3 regions of the Ensifer sp. GW823-FHT05D09 genome follow, and region 1 is predicted to be linked to each of the others. Evidence: predicted binding sites of a transcription regulator. Region 1 holds the regulator's gene; each other region holds the start of a gene.
What was found. Region 1 encodes LexA, which represses DNA repair genes until DNA is damaged. Its sites were predicted from a motif close to TGTTCNNNNTGTGTTCNG; they were not measured.
Positions count from the first base shown of each region.

Region 2: AC1Q80_RS01855 (DNA recombination protein RmuC) is a predicted target of LexA. The motif match lies at 1,712-1,729, and genes of this name have one in related genera.
Region 3: AC1Q80_RS11835 (ribonuclease T2) is a predicted target of LexA. The motif match lies at 4,816-4,833, and genes of this name have one in related genera.

Region 1 is NZ_JBXAIA010000002.1:381,058-387,671, forward strand. Features, by position in the region: gene AC1Q80_RS07630 (RNA-directed DNA polymerase) at 1-1,081, shown strand, start outside; gene AC1Q80_RS07635 (GFA family protein) at 2,245-2,676, opposite strand; gene AC1Q80_RS07640 (hypothetical protein) at 3,168-3,314, opposite strand; gene AC1Q80_RS07645 (hypothetical protein) at 3,939-4,271, shown strand; gene lexA (transcriptional repressor LexA) at 4,391-5,110, opposite strand; gene AC1Q80_RS07655 (hypothetical protein) at 5,291-5,530, shown strand; gene AC1Q80_RS07660 (hypothetical protein) at 5,579-5,866, opposite strand; gene AC1Q80_RS07665 (hypothetical protein) at 6,341-6,484, opposite strand.
Region 2 is NZ_JBXAIA010000001.1:370,053-376,666, forward strand. Features, by position in the region: gene AC1Q80_RS01850 (ribokinase) at 1-433, opposite strand, end outside; gene AC1Q80_RS01855 (DNA recombination protein RmuC) at 486-1,679, opposite strand; gene def (peptide deformylase) at 1,833-2,357, shown strand; gene fmt (methionyl-tRNA formyltransferase) at 2,463-3,398, shown strand; gene truA (tRNA pseudouridine(38-40) synthase TruA) at 3,398-4,141, shown strand; gene AC1Q80_RS01875 (hypothetical protein) at 4,198-4,794, opposite strand; gene dapE (succinyl-diaminopimelate desuccinylase) at 4,781-5,974, opposite strand; gene AC1Q80_RS01885 (efflux RND transporter permease subunit) at 6,158-6,614, opposite strand, start outside.
Region 3 is NZ_JBXAIA010000003.1:309,090-315,703, reverse strand. Features, by position in the region: gene AC1Q80_RS11865 (DUF4432 family protein) at 1-66, shown strand, start outside; gene AC1Q80_RS11860 (protein tyrosine phosphatase family protein) at 145-483, shown strand; gene AC1Q80_RS11855 (cupin domain-containing protein) at 590-943, shown strand; gene AC1Q80_RS11850 (thiamine pyrophosphate-binding protein) at 1,029-2,675, opposite strand; gene AC1Q80_RS11845 (DMT family transporter) at 2,720-3,673, opposite strand; gene AC1Q80_RS11840 (alpha/beta fold hydrolase) at 3,686-4,663, opposite strand; gene AC1Q80_RS11835 (ribonuclease T2) at 4,880-5,626, shown strand; gene ettA (energy-dependent translational throttle protein EttA) at 5,744-6,614, shown strand, end outside.

The DNA of each region.
Region 1 (6,614 bases):
TTGCCAGCTCGCGCAAACCCGCGGCGTTTTGGTTGGTCCAGATGCATTCCGATTGGTCGCCGAGTTTGTGTCGACCAGCATTGATAATGCCCTGCAGGATGCGGTTCAGGGTGTCATTGTAGGCGCGGCAAGGCATGTCGATGATTACTATATTGGATTGAAAAGCGAAGCTGACGCTCTGGTTGTATTGTCGCGATTGCGCGAAGTACTTCAGCGCTACGAACTGCAGATAAATGATACAAAGACTAGAATATATAGCAGCTTAGATCCAATAAACGACATATGGGCTCAAGATCTGAAGCTGTCAATGCCGGAAAAATGGGGGTTTAGCAGTGAAGATCTAGTTTTTCATATCGATAAGTCATTGCAGCTGTCATCAGAATTGAAAACGTCAAGCCCCGTTAAAATTGCACTTAGAAATATTGATAAATTAAAAGTGTATAAAAGTGGGAAGTGGGATGATGTAGAGTCGTATTTGCAAAGAATTTGTTATCACTATCCACATTGTATCGACTATGTATGCCTTCTTGTAGTTAAAAGGTTCGCCATTGACGAGGAAATAGATGTGGACGGTTGGGGGGAGACCTGTTCATATTTACTCGATCGCCACTTAGCGTTCAATCACCATCATGAGGTTCTGTGGTTGACGTGGCTGATGTTGGCTTGCGGTCTTCCATTGAGCGAAGCGAGAGTTGCTTCTCTTTGCCGGTCCCAAAACGGGCACATTTTGTCGTTGCTGGCTTTCGCTTTTACCCAGGGGCATATCGACAAGCGACCGCCGATTAGATTTACGACTCGGCTGCCGACCTCAGATGCAAGCTGGCTTCTTAATCTCGTGGCGAGAGCGAACAATTTCACTCGTGCATCATTTAGCGGGGATTTTTCGAGTGAATTTGAACACCTCGCGGACCGCAATGTAGAGTTGATCAATATAGAGAGTTACGTCAGCTCAATGGAAGATGCATCGAGCGCGATCAGTCGCACCCGTTATGGCTACGATGAAGATGAGGATGACAGCCAGCACACAAATGACGAAGATTTTCCTGACTGGATGTTCGGAGTAGATCAGAATGATTTTTAGAGATCCTAATCTGCCGAGGCAAATTCGATGGGCTCATGAATTCATGCAGCACCTTGCTCTGGGGATGCGCATTATATCCGCGGTCATGGAGCAGTTCTGGCGTATGCCCTGCAGCACGCGGAGAGAAGAACAGCGTGCGGTGAGCGCACGAAAGGTGTGGCAGGGTGTGGCAGCGCCCTTTGATTCTCAAAAGATATTATTTTAGGGAAGTGTGGCAGTCTTCGGCCGCAAGTAGTTGATATTACTTAATTCAGCCACTCCGGGCGAGGCCTCCAAAATTCCACATAACGAATTGATTTCGCGACGAAATTCATCGTCACGGGATGCCAGGATTTCCACATTGGCATGGCGATTCCTTGCCGTTTTCCCCTTCTGTATCTTCCTCCACAGCCAACTGAAGATCACCGATTCCGTCGCATTTGATCCGGGCCACGCTCTTCCGTGCCGGGCCTCCAGGGCCTTTGACCACGAAAGCACTTAAGCCAGCAACACTTGATGATCGTCGTCTATGCAGTAGGGGGCGTGGTTACGTCTCGTTTTGGTAGGGCTCGGTCAGTGTCGCTTCATGCAGAGACTGGCTGAACGGAAAACCTATAAGCGCCGCACTGGCCATGCGATCGGCGACTATACATTCACAATAGAAGCCGGGAGTTCCGAGCCTCTCGCAGTATGCCCGCGGGCTGTCGAGCAGATGGACCCCGCTATCAGAGCCGCGAATTAGGATTGCGGTGGAGCCGTTCTTGTTTGCGCCCATTGGCGGAATCACGGCAAGTCCCGGCTCTGCCCACCATAATACGGGGGCTAAGAGAAGGATTATGAGCGTGGCCCAGCGCGCTAAAGTAATCACGGTTGCTCCAGGTCGTTGCTCGCCTGGGTTTAATCATTCGGAGTAACGGCATCAATGTGCACGCGCGGAAGTAGTTAATTTCGCATACTTCAAGTCGGCATAGAGCAATCTCGCCGGCCTCATAAGCTGGAGTGTGTCGCAACCCACGCTTTCTTGGGCGTTGGGAGAATGTCAACGTACCGAAGCCTCGGCACTGATTTCTCGGCTTCGCCAACCGTCGCCTGTCAGGGCGGACGGCAGCAGTGGTGCCGCGCGGTGTCGTTATCATCTAGCGCATACTTGCCGCATGGTTCCGCTGCTGCCTTGAACGCGTCAGTCATTCCGCCGGAATGAATTTCAGTGTTCCCGCGAGCCTTGGTCCGCTCAAATCCTTGGTGTCCAGTGGGTGATTGATGCCGTCGTTGACGGGCAGTTCTACGAAATCGAATGGGCTGACGCCCTGGAGGCATGCGGCGTTGACGCCGTAGAAGTCCGGGTTCGCGCGCGGTTTGTGGAACGTATAGATCCCGCATTTCGAGCAGAAGTAATGTTCTGCGGCCTTTGTATTGAACTGGTATTTGGTGAGAGCCTCGCCTCCGGAAAGAACCGTGATCCCGTCCTTGGCGGCGGAGACGGCAACCGCACCCTTCAGCTGACAATAGGAGCAGGTGCAGCGGCGAGCGGTATGAAGACCGTTTTTCAGTTTTACATTGAAACGAACCGTTCCGCAGTGGCAGGCTCCGTCGAGGTCCTGAACGTCGAGATTCATGCAACCATCCATCTGATTTTGAAGCACATTTGCACGTCTTCAATATGGGGCGGATTGCGCATGCTCAAGCGTATTCGTACGCTGAGGCATTCTTGAGGATGATCTTGCCATCCGGGTGGCTCTGCGCGTCGGCCACCTCGGCCAGGCGCGTTGCGCGTCGCAATGTCTGTGAAGCCCGCGAGCTTCCACACCACATGCCACCGTCCCATCGGCGCGACGGTCGACGACTTGCGGTGGAGGCTATCTGCGAAGAGAAAGCGCTTGATTGAGCATCGGGCGCCCACTCCACGCTGAGGGTGGGCCCAATGCATGGCTTGGGCAATCATGGCGCGGGGCTCTATGGTCTCAAATTGCCGGTGCAGCAAATTTCAGCCGTTGCTAGCCTAGCCCCACCTGAGCAACCAGTAATCTGGAGGTGGTGACAACGCGACGCGCTGCCGCCGATCAGAAATCAGCCGCTCGTTGCCGCATTGGGAAAATGCGCGGCCTGCTCAATTCTCCTGAACGGAAACGCCGCCCTCGCCAATCTTGATCTCGACACCGGCAGGTTTCGTTTCCTCACGATAAGCATAGACGCCGAGCCCGATGACGGCGACAGCGAGCACGGCGATGACGAGATAGAGGCTATTACGGTTCATTCAGCAGTTCCTCACTTGGTTACGCGAATGGGTAACTAGGCTGCCATCGTCGAAAGGCAACGGTGCGATCGTCGGGTGCGTTGGGCTCAAGGGATCCATGGCTCTGACGAAGATCAGATTCGGTTTCCGTGCGTAGGCAGCGTATCCCTTTTCCCTAGCACCCTTTGTGCCTGACGCGCTGACCCGCGCCCTCGGTGGGCGAGTGACAATCGCTGCAAGTGCGATGCATGATTGAGCCGCCGACTCATTCTAATTTGCTCCTCATGCCGCGACGTCACTCATCTGTGGGCTATCGCCTTTGCAGGCATGCCCGGCTTCGCGGGCTGCCAAGATTCGGGGCACACCTGGCGCAGCAGTGGCGATGTCAGCCTGTTCCTTATTCTCCGCCGATGTCAGTTATTCTTCATGGGTGATCCGACGTGCGCGCGTGCGCTTCACGCGTTTGCGCCGCGAATAGGCATGCGCGGATCTGGCTTGCCGGCGACCTGCCCCGAAATGGTGATTCTGCCCGTATTGTCAGTGCAAAGATTATTGTCTCTAGACGACATCAGGAATGAATATTCCAGCGATGCGACCCGTATAGGTAGCGTCAAACAAAACCGACAATGGAGGAAATGACATAAAATGAAATGTAAGATCGCCCTGACTGCTCTTGCCATATTTGCCGCAACGACGGCCACCGCAAGCGCCGAGGATCTCGTCTTTCAGCTGAAGAACAAGACGAAAGCCGTTCTGACGAACTTCTATACCTCGCCGGTTGGCGTCGATCAGTGGGAAGACGATGTCTTCGGGCGGCAGGTGCTTAATCCGGGCGAGAGCATGGAAATTACCATCGCCGACGGACGCGATGTCTGCAAATACGACATGCGCTTCGAATTCGAGGAAGGCTCCGGTCTCGACACGACCGAAGACATGCAGGACCTCTGTGAGTTGGGCGAGTACTCCATTCACGAATGAAAATTATCGAGCGCGTAAAACGCTCAACCTGACCACTTACGTCTCGCTACCTCTTGGGTGGCGAGACGTTCAAGCACAAGAAGGCCTGTCCAGCAGAAAGACAGCCATCATCATCTGGCTTAGTGATAGCGACGGATCAAGCCAACGAGCTTGCCCTGTATCTTGACGCGGTCCGGGCCGAAGATGCGCGTCTCGTAGGCCGGATTGGCCGCCTCGAGTGCAATCGATGCGCCTTTGCGCCGGAAGCGCTTCAACGTCGCTTCCTCGTCATCGACAAGTGCGACGATGATGTCGCCGGGGTTTGCCGTCGTGGCATTGCGGATGATCACCGTGTCGCCGTCGAAGATGCCGGCCTCGATCATCGAATCACCCTTCACTTCAAGGGCGTAGTGCTCGCCGCTGCCGATCATATCGAGCGGCACGGTAATATCGTGCGTGTTGTTCTGTATTGCCGAGATCGGTACGCCGGCGGCAATGCGGCCCATGACCGGAACCGAGACGGAGCTGTTGTCTGCCACCGGCGGCGCTTTTGCGGTAACCGGGGCAGGGGCGGGAGGTTTGCCGAGACTTCCCTCGATGACGCTTGGTGAAAACCCGCGACGCGGCTGAGCGCTTCCCGCGTAAGCTTCCGGCAGCTTGATGACCTCAAGCGCCCGGGCGCGGTTGGGAAGGCGTCGAATGAAACCGCGTTCCTCGAGCGCCGTAATCAGCCGGTGAATGCCCGACTTCGATGCCAGGTCGAGTGCATCCTTCATCTCGTCGAAGGACGGCGGAACACCGGACTCCTTCATGCGTTCGTGGATGAAAAGAAGCAATTCCTGTTGCTTGCGGGTCAGCATGGCAAGTCGCTCCAGAGGCGTGAAACAAATCAAGAACAGACACTATCTGTTCCATATGTGTTCCGCAAGTGCCTAAAATTCCGTGAATGTTGTATCAATCGTGCGCCTATCCGCTGCCTCGATGCTGGGTATGCCATGCGGAGCTGCCATGCCTCGCGCTTTTTACCGAATGAGGATGCAATGAAAACGCTGATTCGGATCCTGTCGACGATCGTTATCGCAGCGACCGCCGTCCTCGGGTTTCGCTGGTATCAATATGTCGACAACAGGCAGAGCCCGTTCGATGAAGTCGGCATCGCATTGAATGCGATGATGCCGGGGCCGGTCCGCCAGTGGGGTTGTGACCGGTTAAAGTTCACCTTTGGCAAAGGATTGCCACCACGAGGGTGTGCCACGAGCGATGGTAAAGAATGGAAGTAGCGCCGAGATAAGCGGTTGGGACAGCGGGCATGTCGAGGAGAGGGCGTTTCAAGCCGGCTGCGTTGCCGAACAGGCGTCCTCGAACTCCTTCACGGTCTCGGCAGAGTTGTCCTCCGGCAGCACGGCATCTGCCGCGTCGGTCGCCACCGGCGTGTCGCCTTGGTAGACGAATGACTGGATATAATAGGCGATCGAGCCTTTCCAGACATTCCGACCGTCGATCTGCTGGCAGGGGATGGCCGATTCGAAGTCCGTTTGCAGGTCGTCGACCGTGGCCGCGCTAAGGGCGATGTGGGGCGATGCGATAATCGAGGCGATAAGCAAGGCTGCAAGCACGATGGACGTCCGCTAGGTCAGAAGTGGTGCCGATAGATTGGTTAACGATGTGAACCGTGCTTTCGTTCCGGAGTCCAGCAAGCAGGCCGCGTACCCATGCCGTGTTCAACAGTTCTTTGCGAAAGGCGACGATCGCTCTTCAAGCTGTGGCAGCGAAGACACGAAGATTGTTTGGAAGAGCGAGTGTTTCGGGGCGTTTGTTGCTTCTCCGGCATCGGCCCCGAGCGGCATGGCTGGCGGCAGATCGGCCTTGGGGGTCGCGACGGGAGACGACTGGCAAGCGCCGCCGGCAGTGTTTCCTGTGTCTGCGGGAAGGTTCACGCGCCGGTCGGGTGTGCTGCGGAGCCGGCATCATTGCTGGTTTCTTGTCGCGGGACCAGTCGCCCTTGATGTGCGGAGACGTGCACATCCGGTCCGACTGGCCACTGATAAAACCTAAAGGCGTATTTGATTTTCGAGGTTGGAGCGGCTGCCTTACTTTTTGTCTTTCTTGCCCAAAGAGAAGCTGCTGCCTGCAAGCTTCACCTGGGAGCCTTCTGGCGTAACGGCGGCCTTGACGGTCTTGTCCTTCTTGGGCTTTCTAACCTCGCGGTTGCTTCGCACTTGACCTTTTGCCATGTTCGTCTCCTTGGAAAGGCGTGCCGGGGAGCCCATGTGGGCGCCGAATGACCGGCGGACTAGCGTGCATTGATACGGCCGGAAGTCAATGACGGCGCTCGGTGTGCATTGGTTCGGGCGGGCGCCATGG
Region 2 (6,614 bases), on a different contig from region 1:
TTTCCACCGATGCGGCCGGGATTTCCAGCTGCAGCATCAAGGTGTCGCCAGCGTGCATGCCGTCGACGGCGGCAACGGCATCGGCTTCGTTGACGGTCGCGTTGGCGCTGGCGACGACGACGATGACATTCTCGCCGTCACCGCCGACGAGAATGTGGGCCGTGCCTGTCGGCTCGTCCACCGTTTTGGTCAACGACAGGTCGGCGCCAGCTTCCTTCAGCAGTTCGAGCGCGCCATCGGCAAAGCTGTCCGAGCCGACGGCGCCGGCCATGTGGACGATGGCGCCGGCGCGGCGGGCGGCCAGCGCCTGGTTAGCGCCCTTGCCGCCGGCCGCTGTCGAAAAGCCCGAGCCGGCAACGGTTTCACCCGGCTTCGGCAGGCGCGCGGTCGTGGCGATCAGGTCCATGTTGATAGACCCAAAAACAGTGATCATGTGAAGATGTCCCGTCGATTTGCTGATTTTGGCCGGAGAGTGCCCGAGACCGTCAGTCCTCGTCAACCACCCTGAGGCGCAATTGCCCGACGCGATTGTCGACCGCATGACGTGGTTCGTCGTCCGGCCGACCGGCGCCATCGGCCTGAAGCTCCAGCGCCTCGATCTTGGCACCGCGGCGCGCAAGCTTGCCCGAAGAGATCAGGATCTCCTCGACATCCTTCTGGCTCATGGCAAAGTGGCCCTGCAATTTGCGAACCCGTTCATCGAGGCGCGTCAGGTCCTCCATCAGTCGCGCGACCTCGCCCTGGATGAGATGCGCCTGCTCGCGCATGCGGGCGTCCCGCAGGATCGACTGGATAACCTGGATCGACAACAGCAGCAGCGATGGCGAGACGATGACGATGCGCTGCCGGTGCGCTTTCTGGACGATCGCTTCGAAGTGCTCGTGGATCTCGGCGAAGATCGATTCGGAGGGAACGAAGAGGAAAGCCGTCTCCTGCGTCTCACCGGGGATCAGGTATTTGCTGGCGATATCGCGGACATGCACCTCCATGTCGCGGCGGAAGAGCTGCACCATCTGCTGGCGCCGCTCCGGGGTGGCCGCGTCGCGCATGCCGTTCCAGGCTTCGAGCGGAAATTTCGCGTCGATCACCAGCGGCGGCTGGTCGTTGGGCATGCGGATGGTGCAATCCGGGCGGGCACCGTTGGAAAGCGTCGTCTGGAAGGCAAAGGCCCCCATCGGCAGGCCGTCGGCGACGATCGTTTCCATGCGTGACTGGCCGAAGGCGCCGCGCGTCTGCTTGTTCGTAAGGATCGCCTGCAGCCCGGCCATGTCCTTCGCCAGCGACTGGATGTTGTTCTGGGCGGTGTCGATGACGGCAAGCCGCTCCTGCAATCGCCGCAGGTTTTCGTGCGTTGCCTTGGTCTGCTCGCTGATCGAGGTGCCGATCCTGTGGGTCATGCCGTCGATGCGCTGGCTCAGCGTCTGGTTTAGTTCCGCCTGGCGGGTGCCGAAAACGTCGGCCATGGCGGCAATGCGACCCTGCATTTCCGCTTGTGCCGCCAGAAGCATGGCCATCTGTTCGTGACGCTCGTCGTCACCTGCCCGACGCCGCCGCGAAACGGACATCAGCACGAAGCCGACGGCCAGCACGGCCAAAAGCATGCCGAAGTGAACGACGGTGACCGGCACGGTGCCGACGAGAAAGACGGGCTGATCGAAAGAAATGGGCGCAGGTTCCATGCGGCGAGCCTAACAGATTCTCTTTTGAAGACCAGATCAAAACAAGAACATTTGCGCCGAGCGGTTAACGAGATCCGGGCATTCGCACTGAGCACTCAAGAGTGCGCGCCAATTTTCTTGCACCGGCAAGGAAAGATCGGTTATGGGAGCGATATGACGATCAAGCCACTCATCATCCTCCCCGATCCTGTCCTGCGTCAGGTCTCGACCCCGATCGAAACCATCGACGCCGACATCCGTCGCCTGGCCGACGACATGCTCGAGACCATGTATGACGCCCCCGGCATCGGCCTTGCTGCCATCCAGATCGGCGTGGCAAAGCGCATGCTGGTGCTCGACGTCTCCAAGGAAGGCGACGAGAAGACCCCGCACGTCTTCATCAACCCCGAGATTGTCGCTTCGTCCGACGAGTATTCGGTCTATGAGGAAGGCTGCCTCTCCATTCCGGACTACTACGCAGAAGTCGAGCGTCCGGCCGAGGTGACCGTCAAGCATCTTGATCGTGACGGCAAGGAACAGATCGTCAAGGCCGATGGCCTGCTTGCGACCTGCCTGCAGCACGAGATCGATCATCTGAACGGCGTGCTGTTCATCGACCACATCTCCAAGCTCAAGCGCGACATGGTGATCCGCCGGTTCACCAAGGCCGCAAAGACCCGCGGCGCCAAGGCGATCTGATCCTCGAGCAAAGCGCTGCAGCAGCGCTTTGTCATTGAAGGGCTTGATTTGAGGCGCGTAAACCCGTTTGAAGGGACCTGATTTCAAACGGTCGGAGTACGCGCCTTGTCGCTTCGCATCATCTTCATGGGAACGCCGGAATTTTCCGTGCCGACGCTAGCAGCACTTGCCGGCGCCGGTCACGAGATCGTCGCCGTCTATACCCAGCCTCCCAGGCCCGGCGGCCGCCGCGGGCTCGATCTGCAGAAGTCGCCCGTACACCAGGCAGCCGAACTGCTCGGCATTCCCGTACTGACGCCTGTCAATTTCAAGGACGAGGCCGACCGCCAGACCTTCCGCGAGTTCGATGCGGATGTCGCCGTCGTCGTTGCCTATGGCCTGCTCCTGCCCGAAGCGATCCTGACCGGAACGCGGCTCGGCTGCTACAATGGCCACGCCTCCCTGCTTCCGCGCTGGCGCGGTGCGGCTCCGATCCAGCGCGCCATCATGGCCGGAGACCATGAGACCGGCATGATGGTGATGAAGATGGACAAGGGGCTCGATACCGGTCCGGTCGCGCTCACCAAGGCCGTGCAGATCGGTGAGGCGATGACCGCGGGCGAGTTGCACGACAAGCTGATGCAGGTCGGCGCCACCTTGATGAAGGAGGCGATCGGCAAGCTTGAGGCCGACGATCTGCCGCTGACCGAGCAGGCGGAAGAAGGTGTTGTCTACGCCCAAAAGATCAGCAAGGCCGAGACCCGCATCGATTTCAGCAAGAGCGCACGCCAAGTGCACGACCACATTCGCGGTCTGTCGCCCTTTCCGGGCGCCTGGTTCGAGCTGGGGATCGCCGGCAAGCCGGAGCGCGTCAAGGTTCTGAATTCCGAGCGTGTGGCGGGCGAAGGGCCCGCCGGCACCGTTATCGACGACAGCCTGACCATTGCCTGCGGCGAAGGGGCCGTGCGGCCGACGCGGCTGCAGCGGGCCGGCGGCAAGGCGCTTGATCTCGCCGACTTCCTGCGCGGCACACCCGTCGTCGCCGGCACGAGGGTCGGCTGATGCCGCGTTTTCGGCTGACCGTCGAGTATGACGGCTCTGATTATGTCGGCTGGCAGCGGCAGGATAACGGCGCCTCCGTCCAGGGCGCGATCGAAAAGGCGATCCTGTCCCTGACCGGTGAAACCGTCTCGATCCGCGGTGCCGGGCGCACCGATTCCGGCGTGCATGCCGTTGGCCAGGTGGCGCATGCGGACCTGACGCGCCAGTGGAAACCGCACACGCTGCGCAATGCGCTGAACGCCCATCTCGGCATGGCCGGCGAGGGTGTCTCGATCCTCGATGCCCAGGAGGTGACGGACGCCTTCGACGCGCGGTTTTCGGCGCTGCGCCGCCACTACCTCTACCGCATCATCTGCCGGCCGTCGCGGCTGGCGCTGGAGGCAAAACGCGCCTGGTGGGTGACGAAGCCGCTCGATCACGAGGCGATGCATGAGGGCGCGCAGCGGCTTGTCGGCCATCACGACTTCACCACCTTCCGCTCGGTCCATTGTCAGGCGACAAGTCCGATGCGCACGCTTGACCGGCTGGACGTGACCCGCTCCGGCGAGCTGATCGAAATTCGCGCGACCGCGCAAAGCTTCCTGCACAATCAGATCCGCTCCTTTGCCGGCTCGCTGAAGCTGGTGGGTGAGGGAAAATGGACGCCGGACGACCTGCAGGCGGCGCTTGAGGCGCGCGACCGGAAGGCCTGCGGCCCGGTGGCGCCGCCTGACGGGCTTTATTTCATGCAGGTCGACTACTGAGAAAGAGACCGGCGCGCGCAAACGGCGCGCGGACGTCGAGGTTGGCGTGCTGTTTGTCAGCTCGGGATCAGGCCGAAAAACCGCTGCAGAAATTCACCCATCATCATCGACGGCAGCAGGAAGAGTGCCGTCAGTGCCGTGGCCAGCAGGGTCTGGTTTCCGGTGATGATGCGCATCAGCCGGAAGAGCACACCGATGCTGACGAAGAGCAGCACCAGCCAGATCAGGCTGGTCAGCCCCTCGCTGCCGGGAATGACGAGGCGGATCGCCGCCGGCACCGCCATCGCGTAGGATAGCGGTACGGACAGCCAGTTGGTGGTGACAATGATCGGCACGACAGCGGTGGTAAAACCGAGCGGGCGGGCCAGCATGAAAATCAGCACCAGTGGCAGCAGCCAGCTGACGAGATCGACGACCAGAAGCTTGAAGACGAAGCTGAAGCCGACCGTGGTTCCCGACGGCATCGCAGAGAGGTAATAAAGCCGCCAGGACGCCCAGGTGACGGCGATCGCCGGCAGGCACCAGAGCATCGCCGCAAATGAGCGCCAGAGGCCGCTCTCGCTGAAATCGAGCCAGCGGAACCCTTCGCCATTGCCCTGGATCAGCAGCCAGAGCCCCTTGATATAGGCGAGAACCTCCTCAAGCAGCGGCATGGCCGAACCAGCTGAAGATGAAGGTTTCGTAGATTTGCGTCAGCGTTTCGAGATCGGCGACGGCGACGCGCTCGTCGACCATGTGCATGGTCTGGCCGACGAGGCCGAATTCGACGACGGGGCAATAGTCCTTGATGAACCGCGCGTCCGAGGTGCCGCCAGTGGTCGAAAGCTTCGGCTGCTGGCCGGTGACCGTTTCGACGGCGCCCGACAGAGATGAGATCAGCGCATTGTTGCGCGTCAGGAAAACGTGGCTCGGCCGTTCGTTCCAGGTGAGCTCGTAGCGGACCGGATCGCGACCCGGTCGCAATGCGCCGTCGGCCGCCGCACGGTCGAGCCGGGCGATGATCTCCGCCATCAGGCTGTCGGCGGTCCAGGTGTCGTTGAAGCGGATGTTGAAGGCCGCACTCGCCTTTGCCGGGATGACGTTGACGGCTCCGTTGCCGACGTCGATCGTCGTCACTTCCAGGTTCGACGGCTGGAAGTTTTCCGTGCCGTTGTCGAAGGGCGGGTCCATCAGCGCCTGGGTCAACTGCAGGATGCCGCGCACCGGGCTGTCGGCGAGATGCGGATAGGCCGCGTGACCCTGAACGCCGTTGACGGTGATCCGTCCGGAAAGGGAGCCGCGCCGGCCGATCTTGATCATGTCGCCGAGACGATCCGGGTTGGTCGGCTCGCCGACCAGGCAGGCATCCCAGCGTTCGCCCTTGGCGGCCGCCCAGTCGAGAAGTTTCGTCGTGCCGTTGATAGCAGGGCCTTCCTCGTCGCCGGTGATGAGGAAGGAGATCGAGCCCTTCGGGGGCCCGTGCTTTTCGATGTGGCGGGCGACGGCTGCGACGAAGCAGGCGATGCCGCCCTTCATGTCGACGGCGCCGCGGCCATACATTTCGCCGCCGGCGATGTCGGCCGAGAACGGACCGTGGGTCCAGGCATTTTCGTCGCCCACCGGCACCACGTCGGTATGGCCGGCAAACATCAGGTGCGGGCCATCATCGCCGAGCCGGGCATAGAGGTTCTCGATATCGGGTGTGCCGGCCTCCGTCGCCATGACGCGGTCGACGGCAAAGCCGAGCGGCGCCAGCATGGCTTCGAGCGCTGAGAGCGCGCCGCCTTCGGCGGGGGTAACGGAGGGGCAACGGATGAGGGTAGCGAGATTGGCGATCGGATCGGTCGAGGTCATGTAGCGATATGCCGTCTGCGTGGCGCTAAGGCCAATGGGATTGAGGCTGCTGGTTTATCCGATCGTTGCGCGGCTGTCACGCAGGATGCAACGCGGCGCTGCATCGGGGGCGGAGATGCAGCGCCGCAGCGTCAGCGGGCCGGGATGGGGCCGGCCCGCATGAACCGTGGAAGGTCGAAGGTCCTATTCTGCGGGTGCCAGATGCGGTGCTTCGATATGGGCGCCGGCGTGCTTCAAGGGCCGCTCGCCGGTAAGCTTGCGGATCAGCACGTAGAACACCGGGGTCATGAAGATCCCGAAGGCGGTGACACCGATCATACCGGCAAAGACCGCGACACCCATGGCCGAGCGCATTTCAGCACCGGCGCCGGTGGAGATCACCAGGGGCACGACACCCATGATGAAGGCCATCGAGGTCATCAGGATCGGCCGCAGACGCAACCGGCTCGCCTCGATCGCCGCCTGGACTGCGGTGCTGCCCGACAGTTCCAGTTCGCGGGCGAACTCGACGATCAGGATGGCGTTCTTGGCCGATAGCCCGACGAGCACGATCAGGCCGATCTGGGTGAAGACGTTGTTGTCGCCTCCCGTCAGCCAGACGCCGGCAAGGGCCGCCATGATGCCCATCGGCACGATCAGG
Region 3 (6,614 bases), on a different contig from region 1:
GGTGAGCTGAAACTGCTCGAGCCAGGCCAAACGCAGACCTATGCGGTTGCTTTCGGCGTTGCCTGACCCAAGCGTTTGGAATTGACGCCGACGGGCACCGGGCCTACATCAGTCGCCTCAGGTTTTTTCAAGGGTAAAGCTGCCATGGACATCCGCCCGATCAACGACGAATACTCGGTTTCCGGCCAGATCACGGTCGAGGACCTCGACCAGATCAAGGCGCTTGGCTTCAAGTCCATCGTCTGCCACCGCCCCGATTTCGAGGCACCGGACCAGCCGACCTTCGATTCCATCGCAGCGCGCGCGCAGGAGCTGGGCATCGAAACCATGCATATCCCCGTCGGCCCGATGGGCGTGACGGCGGACGCGGTTCAAAAGATGGTCGACGCGCTCGACGAATTTCAGCGGCCGATGCTCGGCTATTGCCGCTCCGGCGCCCGTTCGACGGCGGTCTTCCAGCAGACACAGCATATTCGCGGCTGAGCCGGCTCTCTGCAGCATAGGGGTGCGTTGCGCCCCATGACGCCTTGCGTCCCCGGGGTTGCCGGCTCGTCCGCGGTTCGAACGGTCGAATGGCGGAGGAGACGGTATGGCGGCAGTACATCTGATTGAGCGCGAGCAGTGGGCTGAAAAGCCCGATGTCTGGCAGGGCGAATTCCAGGGCGGCGCCTATGGCGCCGACGTCTCGGTGGTGTTCTTTACCACCGACAAGATCGGTGGCGGCCCGAAGCTGCACCGCCATCCCTATGCCGAGACGTTCATCATTCGCACCGGACGTGCGCTGTTTACCGTCGGCGATCGCAAGGTCGAGGCCGAAGCCGGCCAGATCGTCGTGGCGCCGGCCAACGTGGCGCACAAATTCGAGAACCTCGGACCCGGGCGACTGGAGACAACCGACCTGCACGTGGCCGGCGCGTTTGCGACCGAGTGGCTGGAGGAGTAGGAAGCTGGATTCCTGTGACAAGCACAGGAATCCAGCCACAGCGTGTCTGCGCCGTGATTGAACCTTCCTGGAGAGAAGAACCCGCTTAGCCGTTCCTGATCTCGCTCAGCGTGCGCGTCGGGGTAATCGCTTCCGGATCGAGCTTGATCTCGATGATCGCCGGCTTGCCGCTGGCGCGGGCGCGCAGGAACGCATCGGCGAACTCTTCCGTCTTTTCAACTGTCTCGCCGTGGCCGCCATAGGCGCGGGCAAGGGCGGCAAAATCAGGATTGGTCAGGTCCGTGGCGCTGACGCGGCCGGGGTAGTCGCGCTCCTGGTGCATGCGGATCGTGCCGTAGATGCCGTTGTTGACGACGACGGTGATGATCGGCAGGCGGTAGCGCACCGCTGTCGCGAACTCCTGGCCGTGCATCAGGAAGCAGCCGTCGCCGGCAAAGCAGATGACTTCGCGCTCCGGATGCAGGTGCTTGGCGGCAACCGCTGCCGGAAGGCCGTAGCCCATCGAGCCCGACGCTGGCGCTGCCTGCGTCGCATACCGGCGGAAGCGGTGGAAGCGATGCACCCAGGTGGCGTAGTTGCCGGCGCCGTTGGTAAAGATCGTGTCCTCAGGCGTGTTCGCCTCGATCCAGTTCATGATCGGGCCCATCTGCACGTCGCCGGGGCCGGTTTCCGGCGGTGTCGACCACTTGAGATAGCCTTCGTGCATCGCCCTTGTGCGCGCCGACCAGACCGGTTCGGCTGCCGGCGCAAGGCCTTCGAGGGCGGAAACGAAATCGCGCGGGCTGGCGGCGATCGGCAGTTCCGATCGGTAGACGCGGCCGAGTTCGGCGGCATCCGGATGCACATGAACCAGCGTCTGTCGCGGGTACGGGCTATCCATCAGCGTGTAGCCGGACGAGGGCATTTCGGAGAAGCGCCCGCCGACGAGAAGCACGAGATCGGCTTCCTTGATTTCCTTCGCCAGCGCCGGGTTGATGCCGATGCCGACATCGCCGGCGTAATTCGGATGCAGATGGTCGAACAGCATCTGGCGGCGGAAGGAGCAGCCGACCGGCAGGCTCCAGCGCTCGGCGAAGCGTTGGAATTCGGCGACGCTCGCCGCCGTCCAGCGCGTGCCTCCAAGGATGGCGATCGGGCGCTTGGCGCCTTCGAGGAGCGCGCCAAGCGTCTTGATCTGGGAGGGGCCAGGATGGCCCTCGACCGGCTGGTAGGCCTTTGCCGCCGGCGCATCGGCGCTGCGGGTCAGCATGTCCTCAGGCAGCGTCAGCACGACGGGGCCCGGCCGGCCGGAGGTTGCGACCGCAAAGGCGCGGGTGACGAATTCCGGGATGCGGGCGGGATCATCGATCTCGCCGACCCATTTGGCGACTTCGGTGAAGGCGCGGCGATACTCGATCTCCTGGAAGGCTTCGCGCTCGCGCGCCTCGCTCTGCACCTGGCCGATGAACAGGATCATCGGGATGGAGTCCTGCTTGGCGACATGCAGGCCGGCGGACGCATTGGTGGCGCCGGGGCCGCGCGTGACCATGCAGATGCCGGGCTCGCCTGAGAGGCGGCCCCAGGCATCGGCCATCATCGCAGCGCCTCCCTCCTGGCGGCAGACGACGACATCGATGTCGGTGTCATAGAGCGCATCCAGCACCGCCAGATAGCTTTCGCCGGGTACGCAGGCGATACGCTTGACGCCGTTGGCGACGAGTGCGTCGACGACGAGCTGACCTCCAGTTTTCATGTTTTCCTCCCGATAGTCATTCTTTTGTTTTCAGATTGCTTATTTCAGATTGCCGGCGAAACCGGAGCGATGCTCGCAGTCTTGTCGATCCGGCGCTCCCGCCAGATGATGTAGAGACCGGAGCCGATGATGATGGAAATGCCCAGCCATTTCAGCGCGTCGGGCAGGTCGCCGAAGACGAGCCAACCGAAGATCGTCGCCGAGACGATTTCAAGATATTGCAGCGGCGCCAGCACGGAAGCAGGGGCCGAGCGATAGGCATAGACGCCGAGCACGCCCGAAATGGTGGCGGTGACGCCGACGCCGAGCAGGTAGTACCAGGCATTGCCCTCGGGCCACACCGGATCGAGAACAGCGGATCCGGTGCCTTCGCCCAGCCACAGCAGAACGAGGCAGAAAAGTCCGCCCCAGATGCCGGCATGGAACTGCATCGACCACGGGTCTTCGTTCTGCGCCACCATGCGCGTCACCAGCAGGAACACGGCAAGGCCGAAGGCGGCGACGATCGGCAGCAGCGCGATCAGCCCCACTTCCTGCATGCTCGGCTGGATGACGAGCAGCGCGCCGAGGAAACCGACGGCGCAGGCGGTGTAGCGCCGCCAGCCGATGGTTTCCTTCAGGAAGATGCTGCCGAGGATGGTGAGGATGATCGGCTCGACGAAGAAGATGGCGATGGCATCGGCCACCTCCATCACCTTCAGCGTGGTGATGAAGGAGAGCATGGTGACGACAAGCAGGCCGCCGCGCAGCGCATGCAGCCCGGTCTTGCGCCAGGTAAGGTCGAACAGGCTGCCGCGCACCACGACGATCGGCAGGATGAAAACGACCTGCAGGATGAAGCGCACGGCGGTGATCTGCGCCGACGGCACGGTTGCGATCGCGAGCTTGGCGAAAATGTCGATCAGCGGCGACAGGAGCACCGAAAGCACCATCAGCGTCAGGCCGAAGGAGATGCGGTCGTTGGCATTGGCGGTCTTGGGGAGGGACATGTCTGCCATGGTGATTTCGGGTCAGGACCTCTTGCCGACGGCGACCTTGTCGGCCGCAGCCTTGGCGGCGGACCTGTCGACGGCGGATTGGCACCAGGCCGCAAAATCCGCGGTCGCCTTCTCGCGGCCGATCTCGTTGAGCGTCTCGTGGCGCATGCCCTCGTGAATGGTCACCGACACATTCGTCATGCCGCGCGCCTTCATTTGGCTGCCGAGCCAGCGAATGGCGCCGCCATTTTCGGTCGAGGGGTCGGCGCTGCCGCCGACGAGATGGACGGGCAGGTTGGCCGGCAGGCGCGCCAGCCGGTCTGCGCGCGCGCCGGCAAAGGCGAGCCGCATCAGGTCCAGCCACAGCGATACTGTCGCGTCGAAGCCGCAAAGCGGGTCGGCGATATATTTCGCCACTTCCGCCTCGTCGCGCGACAGCCAGTCGGAATCGGTCTTGCGATCCTTGATCGCCTGACCCCAGGCGCCGAAGGTGAGCTTGGAGAGTAGCGGGCTCGGCACATCCGAGCCCTTGAGCGCCTTTTCGATCTTCAGGATCAATTGGCCGCCGCGCCCGGCAATGCCCGGACGGAAATTCGAGTTCCAGACAGCAAGCGCGTCATAGAGATCAGGATCGGTCTCGGCAGCGTTGAGCGCAATCAGCCCGCCCATGGAATGGCCGAAGAGAATGACCGGCAGGCCCGGATGGGCGGCAGTCGCAAGGGCGCGCATCGCCTTGATGTCGGCAAACACCTTGTCGAGGCCATCCCGGTTCGAGAACATCGCAAGCGGCGCATCCGGCGCGCGGGTCGCACCGTGGCCGCGATGGTCATGGGCGTAGACGTGGAAGCCGTGGGCGGCCATCACTTCCGCGAAACGGGCGTAGCGGCCGGAATGTTCGGCAAGCCCGTGGCTGACAAGAACAATGCCGCGCGCGTCGATCGTTGCCGGAAAGTGGCGCCAGCTCAAGGTAGCGCCTGTCGGGCTTTGATGCGTCCTCACCTGCCCGAACATGCCTTCTCCCGGACCAATCGTCAGCTTTGCCGATATCAAATCGATTTGCATGGGAAAGGCAATCGCTGCTTGGTGATCTCTACGCATGAGGTCACAAGCGATTTCCCGGACCTGTAATTACCAGTTGCAATTTTCCCGTTTTGAGCGATATTTGTTCCCGTTTTGTTTTATCGGGAGAGTGTCATGGCATGTTGGAGTAAAGCGATATCAAGTCCAATGACAATTGTTGCGATGGCGATGGCGATGCTGCTTGCCCCGTCGTCCTTTGCCTTGGCGCAGGAGAAGGTCAACGCTGGAGCGGATAGTGGCTCGTCCCGAACGGACTACGTGCTCGCCGTCAGCTGGCAGCCGGGCTTCTGCGAGACGCGGCCTGAGCGCAAGGAATGCGCCAGCCAGACGGCGGAACGGTTCGATGCCACCAACCTGTCGCTGCATGGGCTTTGGCCGTTGCGCAAGAGCTATTGCGGCGTGGCGGCCGAGATGCGCAGCCAAGACCGCAAGGGTGATTGGCTCGATCTGCCGAAGCTTGCCATGGCTGATGATACCGCTGCGCGGCTGCTGATCGCGATGCCCGGTGTCCAATCCGGGCTCGACCGTCATCAATGGTTGCGCAGCGGAACCTGCCAGGGGGGTACGGTCGACGACTATTTTGCCGCGCAGCTTCGCATGCTCGAGGAGCTCAACCGGTCGGCCGTGGGCGCGCTCTTCAGAGGACGCATCGGCTCAGAGCTCGACGAGACGGCGATCAAGCAGGCGTTCGACCAGAGCTTTGGCCAAGGTGCCGGCGATCGGGTGCGTATGCGCTGCCAGACCGTCGCGGGGCGCAGCGTCATCACCGGCCTGACGATCGGGCTGACTGGAGACATCTCGGGCAAATCCGGCCTCACGCCGCTGATCCAGGCGGCGGGGCCGACGGAGTTCAAATGCGCCAAGGGCTTTGCCGACGCGGCTGGCCGAGGATAGCGGCTGACAAGCCTCACTGGCATGGGATAGGCAGGGGCAAGCGCCTTTGGCGATTGCCCCTTTGCACTAATTCGCCTACATAGCGGGCAAATTTCCTTCCATGCGGAGCTTTCCTTTATGGCACGTCAGTTCATCTATCATATGGCCGGGCTCAATAAGTCCTACGGCGCTAAGAAGGTCCTGGAGAACGTTCATCTGTCGTTCTACCCGGACGCGAAGATCGGTATCCTCGGCCCGAACGGCGCCGGTAAGTCGACCGTGCTGCGCATCATGGCCGGCCTCGACAAGGAATACACCGGCGAGGCCTGGATCGCCGAAGGCGCGACCATCGGCTACCTGCCGCAGGAGCCGCAGCTCGACCCGACCAAGACCGTGCTCGAAAACGCCATGGAAGGCGTCGCCGCCAAGACCGCGATCGTCGAGCGCTACAACGAGCTGATGATGAACTATTCCGACGAGACGGCGGAAGAGGGCGCAAAGCTTCAGGACATCATCGACAGCCAGAACCTCTGGGATCTGGAAAGCCAGGTCGAAATGGCGATGGAAGCGCTGCGCTGCCCGCCTGGTGATGCCGATGTCACCAGCCTTTCGGGCGGTGAAAAGCGCCGTATCGCACTCTGCAAGCTGCTTCTGTCGCAGCCCGACCTGCTGCTGCTCGACGAACCGACCAACCACCTCGACGCCGAGACGATCGCCTGGCTCGAAAAGCACCTGCGCGAATATCCCGGCGCCGTGCTGATGATCACCCACGACCGTTACTTCCTCGACAACGTCACCGGCTGGATTCTCGAGCTCGACCGCGGCCGCAGCATTCCCTACGAAGGCAACTATTCGGCCTACCTGATCGCCAAGGCCAAACGCATGCAGCAGGAAGGCCGCGAAGAAGCGTCCCGCCAGAAGGCGATCGCCCGCGAACAGGAATGGATCGCCTCCAGCCCGAAGGCCCGCCAGGCCAAGTCGAAGGCGCGTATCCGCTCCTATGACGAAC